Regions from separate parts of the Cytobacillus spongiae genome, predicted to be linked through region 1. Evidence: a T-box and tRNA genes for the amino acid it is inferred to sense, from the RefSeq annotation. Region 1 holds a T-box; the other regions hold tRNA genes.
The links. The T-box of region 1 lies ahead of thrS (threonine--tRNA ligase). A T-box ahead of a tRNA ligase gene usually reads a tRNA of that ligase, here a tRNA-Thr.
Positions count from the first base shown of each region.

Region 1 (3,248 bases):
ATTGTTTCTTCATTTTGTTAACCCCCATATGAGAAATAGTAATGTAACTCTAGGATAATCGTAGGAACTATTTAATGTCAACCAAATGTTAATATAAGTTTACATAAATATAACTGAATTTTGCATAAAATTAATTGTGTATAATTAATTTATGTAAACTAATGTGGATGTTCAAGGAAATATTTGACTGACTGCTATTTTTATAGTATTCTAATATTAATTTAATAAGTTCTCCAAAGGGGAGTAGCTTTAGCAGCAAAGTCGTCATTTCAGAGACACGTGTCTCTCGGCTTTGTTGGCAACAAACTTTATGTTGTTAGCAAGACCTTTACCAATTCGGTAAAGGTCTTTATGTTTAGGTCTTTACCAGATAAATGGTAGAGGCCTTTTTTGTTTGAAAAAGCCTGCTTACAAAATGCTAGATGCAATGAAACGCAAGAAACCCATTAAACAGCCAAAATAATTGATAGGAGAGGATAAATCATGATTCTACGAAAATATATGTCTCTACTTGGTGTAGGTGCAGCTAATATTGATTTAATTCTAGAGAAAACAGATTTTAATATAGGAGAAAGTGTAAATGGTTATTTTTCTATTGTAGGAGGAACAATTGAACAGAAAATAAGGCGAATCGAATGTGATCTAGTATTAAAAGATCGGAAAACGAAAAGTGAACACATCATTGAATCGTTTACGATGTATTCTACAAAGTCCATTGCATCTACAGAAATGAATAAAATCCCTTTTTCATTCCATTTACCAAAAAATATTCGTTGTTCAGATGAGAATATTTCCTATCGCTTTAAAACGAAGATGTATTTTCAAGAGGGAGTTAAGAGTGAGGATCAAGACTTCATTCGAATTCATGGTTGATTAGGTGGTTTACGCTGAACTAGGGAAGTGTGATTTGGTGTTAGTTAGATTAGTCAGTATAGAGCATAAAAAAATTTAGAGAGCTAAAATCATCTTAAATACTGGGAGAATACTGTGTTTTTGAAAAATCAATGGATGTAGATTTTCAAACAATGAAAAATAAATGATTGCAAAAAATAAATCATTCATGTAAGATGTAAAATAATTCAAATTTATGAAAATGCTTTGATTAGGACAACATTTACTTTTTACGGTTTCCAGAGAGGGAAGGAAAGCTGAAATCTTCCTAACGCAGGGAAAGTATCTTACCACCTTTGAGCAGTATTGGGGAACTTAAAGTATCCAATACCGTATCTGCGACGTTACAGCACCAAAGCCATAAGCTCGTTTTTAGCTTGTGGGAAATTGGGTGGAACCACGAATATGACGCATTCGTCCCTTGCCATAGGGATGGATGCGTTTTTATTTTTAATTTCATATGATGCGATGAGAAGGACATGATTTATTTTTACGGTTTTCAGAGAGGGAAGGAATCGCTGTGAACTTCCTAGCTTAGGAAAATAATTTACCGCCTTTGAGCAGTATTGGGGAATTAAAGTATCCAATGCCGTTTTTGCGACGTTACAGCACCAAAGCCATAAGCTCATTTTTAGCTTGTGGGAAATTGGGTGGAACCACGAATATGACGCATTCGTCCCTTGCCATAGGGATGGGTGCGTTTTTTTATACTTTTAAAAGGAGTGTTTAGAATGATGAGTGAGAAATGTATACATGTACAATTTCCGGATGGGAAAATCAAGGAATTTCCAATAGGAATAACGGTAAAAAAGGTAGCAGAGTCAATTAGCTCAAGCCTATGTAAAAAAGCAGTTGCAGGGAAAATAGATGAACAACTGGTTGATTTGAGCTATAAGCTAGAAAAAGATGTAAAGCTCACAATATTAACTTTAGATTCAGAAGAAGCAGTGGCTATTTTAAGACACTCATCTGCACACGTGTTAGCGCAGGCTGTAAAGAGAATTCATGGTCATGTAGAATTAGCCATTGGACCTGTTATTGAAGATGGATTTTATTATGACATGAACCTTGAGCATCCGATTACTTCTGATGATTTATCCGCAATTGAAAAAGAAATGGAAAACATCATCAGTGAAAATCTAGAAATCGAGCGAATGGAAGTTTCCTTTGAAGAAGCTCAAAAGCTATTTGAAAAGAAGAATGAGCCTTTTAAGTTAGAGATTTTAAAGGACATCCCAAAGGGAGAAAACATAACTCTTTATGCGCAAGGAGATTTTATTGACCTTTGCCGCGGACCACATCTTCCATCTACAGGCTACATTAAGGCGTTTAAATTAACACGCGTATCAGGTGCATATTGGCGAGGAGATAGTAATAATCAGGTACTTCAGCGAATCTATGGCGTGGCATTTAGAAATAAAAAAGAGCTAAGTGAGTATGTAGATTTCTTAGAAGAAGCTGCAAAACGAGATCATCGTAAGCTAGGAAAGCAGTTAGAGCTATTTATGTTTTCTGAAGAGGCACCTGGAATGCCATTTTATTTACCAAATGGACAAATCATTAGGAATGAGTTAGAAAATTATTCTCGAGTCGTTCAACAAAAGGCCAATTATGATGAAGTACGTACTCCGTTCATGATGAATCAAGAGTTATGGGAAAAATCAGGTCATTGGGATCATTATCATGAAAATATGTACTTTACGGAGGTTGAACATAAAAAATTTGCTCTCAAACCAATGAATTGCCCAGGGCATATGCTGATGTTTAAAAACAATCTTTATTCGTATCGAGATCTGCCAATTCGAATGGCGGAGTTCGGCCAAGTTCACCGTCATGAGTATAGTGGTGCATTAAATGGAATGCTTCGAGTCCGCACATTTTGTCAGGATGATGCCCATATATTTGTTCGGGAGGATCAAATCGAAAGTGAAATTAAGCAGGTTATTCACTTAATTGACGAAGTATACACTACATTTGGTTTTGACTATTCAGTAGAACTATCGACTCGCCCTGAAGATTCATTAGGGGATGATCGTCTATGGGAAACTTCTGAAGAAGCATTAAAGAGCGTATTGGAGAGCTTGAATGTTCCTTACCATTTAAATGAAGGGGATGGAGCATTTTATGGACCGAAAATTGACTTTCACATAAAGGATGCGCTAAAACGAAGCCATCAATGTGCAACGATACAGCTTGATTTTCAAATGCCTGAAAAGTTTGATTTGACATATATCGATCAATCTAAACAAAAAGTTCGCCCAGTTGTCATTCACCGAGCTATATTTGGATCAATCGACCGGTTCTTTGGGATTTTAATCGAACATTTTGCAGGAGCGTTTCCTGTGTGGCTTGCACCG
Region 1 covers NZ_CP089997.1:2,297,441-2,300,688, reverse strand. Annotated here, with positions in the region: gene LS684_RS11615 (biotin transporter BioY) at 1-13, opposite strand, end outside; gene LS684_RS11610 (sporulation protein) at 484-873, shown strand; T-box leader at 1,090-1,316, shown strand; T-box leader at 1,351-1,575, shown strand; gene thrS (threonine--tRNA ligase) at 1,626-3,248, shown strand, end outside.

Region 2 (3,248 bases), 1.3 Mb from region 1:
GATCGGTTAACAGCCGATAGCTCTACCACTGAGCTACTGTGGAATGTTAATATGTATATAATACCATGTATATTCATAAAAATTCAAGTGTATATTATGGTGGGCCTAAATGGACTCGAACCATCGACCTCACGCTTATCAGGCGTGCGCTCTAACCAGCTGAGCTATAGGCCCCTAATTGGAGCGGGTGATGGGAATCGAACCCACGACATCAGCTTGGAAGGCTGAGGTTTTACCATTAAACTACACCCGCATATTAATTAAATGGAGGCGGCAACCGGATTTGAACCGGTGGTGAAGGTTTTGCAGACCTCTGCCTTACCACTTGGCTATGCCGCCCTTTTGGCTGGGCTAGCAGGATTCGAACCTACGCATGACGGAGTCAAAGTCCGTTGCCTTACCGCTTGGCTATAGCCCACTATTTATAATCACATATTAAATTATTTAATAATAATGGGGCGACTGATGGGAATCGAACCCACGAGTGTCGGAGCCACAATCCGATGCGTTAACCACTTCGCCACAGCCGCCATGATAAATACTTTGTTTGATTGGCAGGGGCAGTAGGAATCGAACCCACACCGGAGGTTTTGGAGACCTCTGTTCTACCGTTAAACTATGCCCCTATGTAAATGGTGGAGGGGGACGGATTCGAACCGCCGAACCCGAAGGAGCGGATTTACAGTCCGCCGCGTTTAGCCACTTCGCTACCCCTCCATAATGAAAGGTGGCTCAGGACGGAATCGAACCGCCGACACAAGGATTTTCAGTCCTTTGCTCTACCGACTGAGCTACTGAGCCAAATAATATTTTAACATACTTATTTCGTAAAATGAGTCAAAGTCAAACCTTCGTCCCGATTTCAGAATGATTATTCATGAAGCCATTCAATCGGTACGCTGTTGATTATTCAAGAAGCTTATTCATTCGTGCTCTACCGACTGAGCTACTGAGCAAATATAATAATGTATTACTTGTTTCGTAAAAATGGCGGTCCGGACGGGACTCGAACCCGCGACCTCCTGCGTGACAGGCAGGCATTCTAACCAACTGAACTACCGGACCAAATTGCGGGGACAGGATTTGAACCTGCGACCTTCGGGTTATGAGCCCGACGAGCTACCGGACTGCTCCACCCCGCGATAATATAATAGTAATAAAAAATATGGAGGAGGAAGAGGGATTCGAACCCCCGCGCGGTTTAACCCGCCTGTCGGTTTTCAAGACCGATCCCTTCAGCCGAACTTGGGTATTCCTCCGTTTAATTATAATATGAAGTTAATAGCGGCGGAGGGAATCGAACCCACGACCTCACGGGTATGAACCGTACGCTCTAGCCAGCTGAGCTACGCCGCCATGATGAATCAAATTATAATTGGTGGAGCCTAGCGGGATCGAACCGCTGACCTCCTGCGTGCAAGGCAGGCGCTCTCCCAGCTGAGCTAAGGCCCCAATGAATTTATAAGAAGTGGTCGGGAAGACAGGATTCGAACCTGCGACCCCTTGGTCCCAAACCAAGTGCTCTACCAAGCTGAGCTACTTCCCGTAATGGCGCGCCCGAGAGGAGTCGAACCCCTAACCTTTTGATCCGTAGTCAAACGCTCTATCCAATTGAGCTACGGGCGCTTTTTATAAAATGATGCCGAGGACCGGAATCGAACCGGTACGGTAGTCACCTACCGCAGGATTTTAAGTCCTGTGCGTCTGCCAGTTCCGCCACCCCGGCACTATCTTTGGAGCGGAAGACGGGATTCGAACCCGCGACCCCCACCTTGGCAAGGTGGTGTTCTACCACTGAACTACTTCCGCATATATAAATAATGCGGGTGAAGGGAGTCGAACCCCCACGCCTTGCGGCGCCAGATCCTAAGTCTGGTGCGTCTGCCAATTCCGCCACACCCGCATATTCTAAATGGTGAGCCATGAAGGACTCGAACCTTCGACCCTCTGATTAAAAGTCAGATGCTCTACCGACTGAGCTAATGGCTCATTCAAAAAATGGTGCCGGCGAGAGGACTTGAACCCCCAACCTACTGATTACAAGTCAGTTGCTCTACCAATTGAGCTACACCGGCATAAAACATATGGTGGAGGATGACGGGATCGAACCGCCGACCCCCTGCTTGTAAGGCAGGTGCTCTCCCAGCTGAGCTAATCCTCCATATTAAAATGGTGACCCGTACGGGATTCGAACCCGTGTTACCGCCGTGAAAGGGCGGTGTCTTAACCGCTTGACCAACGGGCCAATTTAGTAAGTCTAGCAATGTCCTACTCTCACAAGGGGACAGCCCCTAACTACCATCGGCGCTGAGAAACTTAACTTCCGTGTTCGGCATGGGAACGGGTGTGACCTTCTCGCAATAATTACTAGACTTTAAATTAGCGACAAAAATTATATTAACAAAACAATAATATTTTGTCAAGAGGTTCATTCCCTCAAAACTAGATAATGTATAGAAGAAGAAAGAATAACGGTAATGCCATTTTCATAACTAATCCAGCTCCGGCTCCTACCTTCTATCGAAGTTGTACAGTCGCCTTCGCTTTCTTATTTGGTTAAGTCCTCGATCGATTAGTATCAGTCAGCTCCACATGTCACCATGCTTCCACCTCTGACCTATCAACCTGATCATCTTTCAGGGATCTTACTAGCTTGCGCTATGGGAAATCTCATCTTGAGGGGGGCTTCATGCTTAGATGCTTTCAGCACTTATCCCTTCCGCACATAGCTACCCAGCGATGCCTTTGGCAAGACAACTGGTACACCAGCGGTGCGTCCATCCCGGTCCTCTCGTACTAAGGACAGCTCCTCTCAAATTTCCTACGCCCACGACGGATAGGGACCGAACTGTCTCACGACGTTCTGAACCCAGCTCGCGTACCGCTTTAATGGGCGAACAGCCCAACCCTTGGGACCGACTACAGCCCCAGGATGCGATGAGCCGACATCGAGGTGCCAAACCTCCCCGTCGATGTGGACTCTTGGGGGAGATAAGCCTGTTATCCCCGGGGTAGCTTTTATCCGTTGAGCGATGGCCCTTCCATGCGGAACCACCGGATCACTAAGCCCGACTTTCGTCCCTGCTCGACTTGTAGGTCTCGCAGTCAAGCTCCCTTGTGCCTTTACACTCTACGAATGATTTCCAACCATTCTGAGGGAACCTTTGGGCGCCTCCGTTACTCTTTAGGAGGCGACCGCCCCAGTCAAACTGCCCACCTGACACTGTCTCCCGCCCCGATCAGGGGCG
Region 2 covers NZ_CP089997.1:952,284-955,531, reverse strand. Annotated here, with positions in the region: tRNA gene LS684_RS05080 (tRNA-Asn) at 1-43, opposite strand, end outside; tRNA gene LS684_RS05075 (tRNA-Ile) at 98-174, opposite strand; tRNA gene LS684_RS05070 (tRNA-Gly) at 180-253, opposite strand; tRNA gene LS684_RS05065 (tRNA-Cys) at 266-339, opposite strand; tRNA gene LS684_RS05060 (tRNA-Gln) at 344-418, opposite strand; tRNA gene LS684_RS05055 (tRNA-His) at 455-530, opposite strand; tRNA gene LS684_RS05050 (tRNA-Trp) at 553-626, opposite strand; tRNA gene LS684_RS05045 (tRNA-Tyr) at 634-717, opposite strand; tRNA gene LS684_RS05040 (tRNA-Phe) at 729-801, opposite strand; tRNA gene LS684_RS05035 (tRNA-Asp) at 989-1,065, opposite strand; tRNA gene LS684_RS05030 (tRNA-Met) at 1,069-1,142, opposite strand; tRNA gene LS684_RS05025 (tRNA-Ser) at 1,167-1,259, opposite strand; tRNA gene LS684_RS05020 (tRNA-Met) at 1,283-1,356, opposite strand; tRNA gene LS684_RS05015 (tRNA-Ala) at 1,377-1,452, opposite strand; tRNA gene LS684_RS05010 (tRNA-Pro) at 1,470-1,546, opposite strand; tRNA gene LS684_RS05005 (tRNA-Arg) at 1,550-1,626, opposite strand; tRNA gene LS684_RS05000 (tRNA-Leu) at 1,641-1,726, opposite strand; tRNA gene LS684_RS04995 (tRNA-Gly) at 1,735-1,809, opposite strand; tRNA gene LS684_RS04990 (tRNA-Leu) at 1,822-1,903, opposite strand; tRNA gene LS684_RS04985 (tRNA-Lys) at 1,914-1,989, opposite strand; tRNA gene LS684_RS04980 (tRNA-Thr) at 2,000-2,075, opposite strand; tRNA gene LS684_RS04975 (tRNA-Val) at 2,086-2,161, opposite strand; tRNA gene LS684_RS04970 (tRNA-Glu) at 2,171-2,245, opposite strand; rRNA gene rrf (5S ribosomal RNA) at 2,256-2,372, opposite strand; rRNA gene LS684_RS04960 (23S ribosomal RNA) at 2,553-3,248, opposite strand, start outside.
Region 2: it encodes a tRNA-Thr, which carries the amino acid that the T-box ahead of thrS (threonine--tRNA ligase) is inferred to sense. The anticodon was not compared.

Region 3 (3,248 bases), 1.1 Mb from region 1:
AAAAGCCTCTAGCGAGGAAAAAGGTGCCCGTACCGCAAACCGACACAGGTAGGCGAGGAGAGAATCCTAAGGTGAGCGAGAGAACTCTCGTTAAGGAACTCGGCAAAATGACCCCGTAACTTCGGGAGAAGGGGTGCTTTTTAGGGTGAATAGCCCTGAAAAGCCGCAGTGAATAGGCCCAGGCGACTGTTTAGCAAAAACACAGGTCTCTGCAAAGCCGCAAGGCGAAGTATAGGGGCTGACGCCTGCCCGGTGCTGGAAGGTTAAGAGGAGGGGTTAGCGTAAGCGAAGCTCTGAATCGAAGCCCCAGTAAACGGCGGCCGTAACTATAACGGTCCTAAGGTAGCGAAATTCCTTGTCGGGTAAGTTCCGACCCGCACGAAAGGCGTAACGATCTGGGCACTGTCTCAACGAGAGACTCGGTGAAATTATAGTACCTGTGAAGATGCAGGTTACCCGCGACAGGACGGAAAGACCCCGTGGAGCTTTACTGTAGCCTGATATTGAATTTTGGTACAGCTTGTACAGGATAGGTAGGAGCCTTGGAAGCCGGAGCGCCAGCTTCGGTGGAGGCATTGGTGGGATACTACCCTGGCTGTATTGAAATTCTAACCCACGCCCCTGATCGGGGCGGGAGACAGTGTCAGGTGGGCAGTTTGACTGGGGCGGTCGCCTCCTAAAGAGTAACGGAGGCGCCCAAAGGTTCCCTCAGAATGGTTGGAAATCATTCGTAGAGTGTAAAGGCACAAGGGAGCTTGACTGCGAGACCTACAAGTCGAGCAGGGACGAAAGTCGGGCTTAGTGATCCGGTGGTTCCGCATGGAAGGGCCATCGCTCAACGGATAAAAGCTACCCCGGGGATAACAGGCTTATCTCCCCCAAGAGTCCACATCGACGGGGAGGTTTGGCACCTCGATGTCGGCTCATCGCATCCTGGGGCTGTAGTCGGTCCCAAGGGTTGGGCTGTTCGCCCATTAAAGCGGTACGCGAGCTGGGTTCAGAACGTCGTGAGACAGTTCGGTCCCTATCCGTCGTGGGCGTAGGAAATTTGAGAGGAGCTGTCCTTAGTACGAGAGGACCGGGATGGACGCACCGCTGGTGTACCAGTTGTCTTGCCAAAGGCATCGCTGGGTAGCTATGTGCGGAAGGGATAAGTGCTGAAAGCATCTAAGCATGAAGCCCCCCTCAAGATGAGATTTCCCATAGCGCAAGCTAGTAAGATCCCTGAAAGATGATCAGGTTGATAGGTCAGAGGTGGAAGCATGGTGACATGTGGAGCTGACTGATACTAATCGATCGAGGACTTAACCAAATAAGAAAGCGAAGGCGACTGTACAACTTCGATAGAAGGTAGGAGCCGTAGCTGGACTAGTTATGAAAATGGCATTACCGATATTCTTTCTTCTTCTATACATTATCTAGTTTTGAGGGAATAAATATAAAATTTCTCTTGAAAAATACTTAAAACATATTATAATAATATATGTCTTTAAGAAAAGTTTGGTGACGATAGCGAGAAGGTCACACCCGTTCCCATGCCGAACACGGAAGTTAAGCTTCTCAGCGCCGATGGTAGTTAGGGGCTGTCCCCTTGTGAGAGTAGGACGTCGCCAAGCGTATATAATGGAGGATTAGCTCAGCTGGGAGAGCACCTGCCTTACAAGCAGGGGGTCGGCGGTTCGATCCCGTCATCCTCCACCATATTCTTTATGCCGGTGTAGCTCAATTGGTAGAGCAACTGACTTGTAATCAGTAGGTTGGGGGTTCAAGTCCTCTCGCCGGCACCATTTTATATACTAATATGAGCCATTAGCTCAGTCGGTAGAGCATCTGACTTTTAATCAGAGGGTCGAAGGTTCGAGTCCTTCATGGCTCACCATTTATATCATGCGGGTGTGGCGGAATTGGCAGACGCACCAGACTTAGGATCTGGCGCCGCAAGGCGTGGGGGTTCGACTCCCTTCACCCGCACCAATTATATATGCGGAAGTAGTTCAGTGGTAGAACACCACCTTGCCAAGGTGGGGGTCGCGGGTTCGAATCCCGTCTTCCGCTCCAAAGGTAGTGCCGGGGTGGCGGAACTGGCAGACGCACAGGACTTAAAATCCTGCGGTAGGTGACTACCGTACCGGTTCGATTCCGGTCCTCGGCACCATTTTATAAATATTGCGCCCGTAGCTCAATTGGATAGAGCGTTTGACTACGGATCAAAAGGTTAGGGGTTCGACTCCTCTCGGGCGCGCCATTTCGGGAAGTAGCTCAGCTTGGTAGAGCACTTGGTTTGGGACCAAGGGGTCGCAGGTTCGAATCCTGTCTTCCCGACCATTTTCTAAAAAAGATTGGGGCCTTAGCTCAGCTGGGAGAGCGCCTGCCTTGCACGCAGGAGGTCAGCGGTTCGATCCCGCTAGGCTCCACCAATTATACTTTGATTTATCATGGCGGCGTAGCTCAGCTGGCTAGAGCGTACGGTTCATACCCGTGAGGTCGTGGGTTCGATTCCCTCCGCCGCTACCATGAAGTCTTGGACCTTTAGCTCAGCTGGTTAGAGCAGACGGCTCATAACCGTCCGGTCGTAGGTTCGAGTCCTACAAGGTCCACCATCTCAATTTTATACTGCGGAGGAATACCCAAGTCCGGCTGAAGGGATCGGTCTTGAAAACCGACAGGCGGGTTAAACCGCGCGGGGGTTCGAATCCCTCTTCCTCCGCCACTTATTTATCTAAATATTATTATCGCGGGGTGGAGCAGTCCGGTAGCTCGTCGGGCTCATAACCCGAAGGTCGCAGGTTCAAATCCTGTCCCCGCAATTTGGTCCGGTAGTTCAGTTGGTTAGAATGCCTGCCTGTCACGCAGGAGGTCGCGGGTTCGAGTCCCGTCCGGACCGCCATTTTCACGAAATAAGTAATGTATTATTATATTTGGCTCAGTCGGTAGAGCACGACCGAATAAGCTTCTTGAATAATCATTCTGAAATCGGAACGAAGGTTTGACACATTTTACGAACATTTTTAAAATAAGTAAATCACTATTAAATTTGGCTCAGTAGCTCAGTCGGTAGAGCAAAGGACTGAAAATCCTTGTGTCGGCGGTTCGATTCCGTCCTGAGCCACCATTGTTATATGCGGGTGTAGTTTAATGGTAAAACCTCAGCCTTCCAAGCTGATGTCGTGGGTTCGATTCCCATCACCCGCTCCATTTGATCTTGGGCCTATAGCTCAGCTGGTTAGAGCGCACGCCTGATAAGCGTG
Region 3 covers NZ_CP089997.1:3,364,547-3,367,794, reverse strand. Annotated here, with positions in the region: rRNA gene LS684_RS17040 (23S ribosomal RNA) at 1-1,312, shown strand, start outside; rRNA gene rrf (5S ribosomal RNA) at 1,500-1,616, shown strand; tRNA gene LS684_RS17030 (tRNA-Val) at 1,626-1,701, shown strand; tRNA gene LS684_RS17025 (tRNA-Thr) at 1,712-1,787, shown strand; tRNA gene LS684_RS17020 (tRNA-Lys) at 1,804-1,879, shown strand; tRNA gene LS684_RS17015 (tRNA-Leu) at 1,890-1,974, shown strand; tRNA gene LS684_RS17010 (tRNA-Gly) at 1,984-2,058, shown strand; tRNA gene LS684_RS17005 (tRNA-Leu) at 2,067-2,155, shown strand; tRNA gene LS684_RS17000 (tRNA-Arg) at 2,169-2,245, shown strand; tRNA gene LS684_RS16995 (tRNA-Pro) at 2,249-2,325, shown strand; tRNA gene LS684_RS16990 (tRNA-Ala) at 2,342-2,417, shown strand; tRNA gene LS684_RS16985 (tRNA-Met) at 2,438-2,514, shown strand; tRNA gene LS684_RS16980 (tRNA-Ile) at 2,524-2,600, shown strand; tRNA gene LS684_RS16975 (tRNA-Ser) at 2,618-2,710, shown strand; tRNA gene LS684_RS16970 (tRNA-Met) at 2,734-2,807, shown strand; tRNA gene LS684_RS16965 (tRNA-Asp) at 2,811-2,887, shown strand; tRNA gene LS684_RS16960 (tRNA-Phe) at 3,037-3,112, shown strand; tRNA gene LS684_RS16955 (tRNA-Gly) at 3,122-3,195, shown strand; tRNA gene LS684_RS16950 (tRNA-Ile) at 3,205-3,248, shown strand, end outside.
Region 3: it encodes a tRNA-Thr, which carries the amino acid that the T-box ahead of thrS (threonine--tRNA ligase) is inferred to sense. The anticodon was not compared.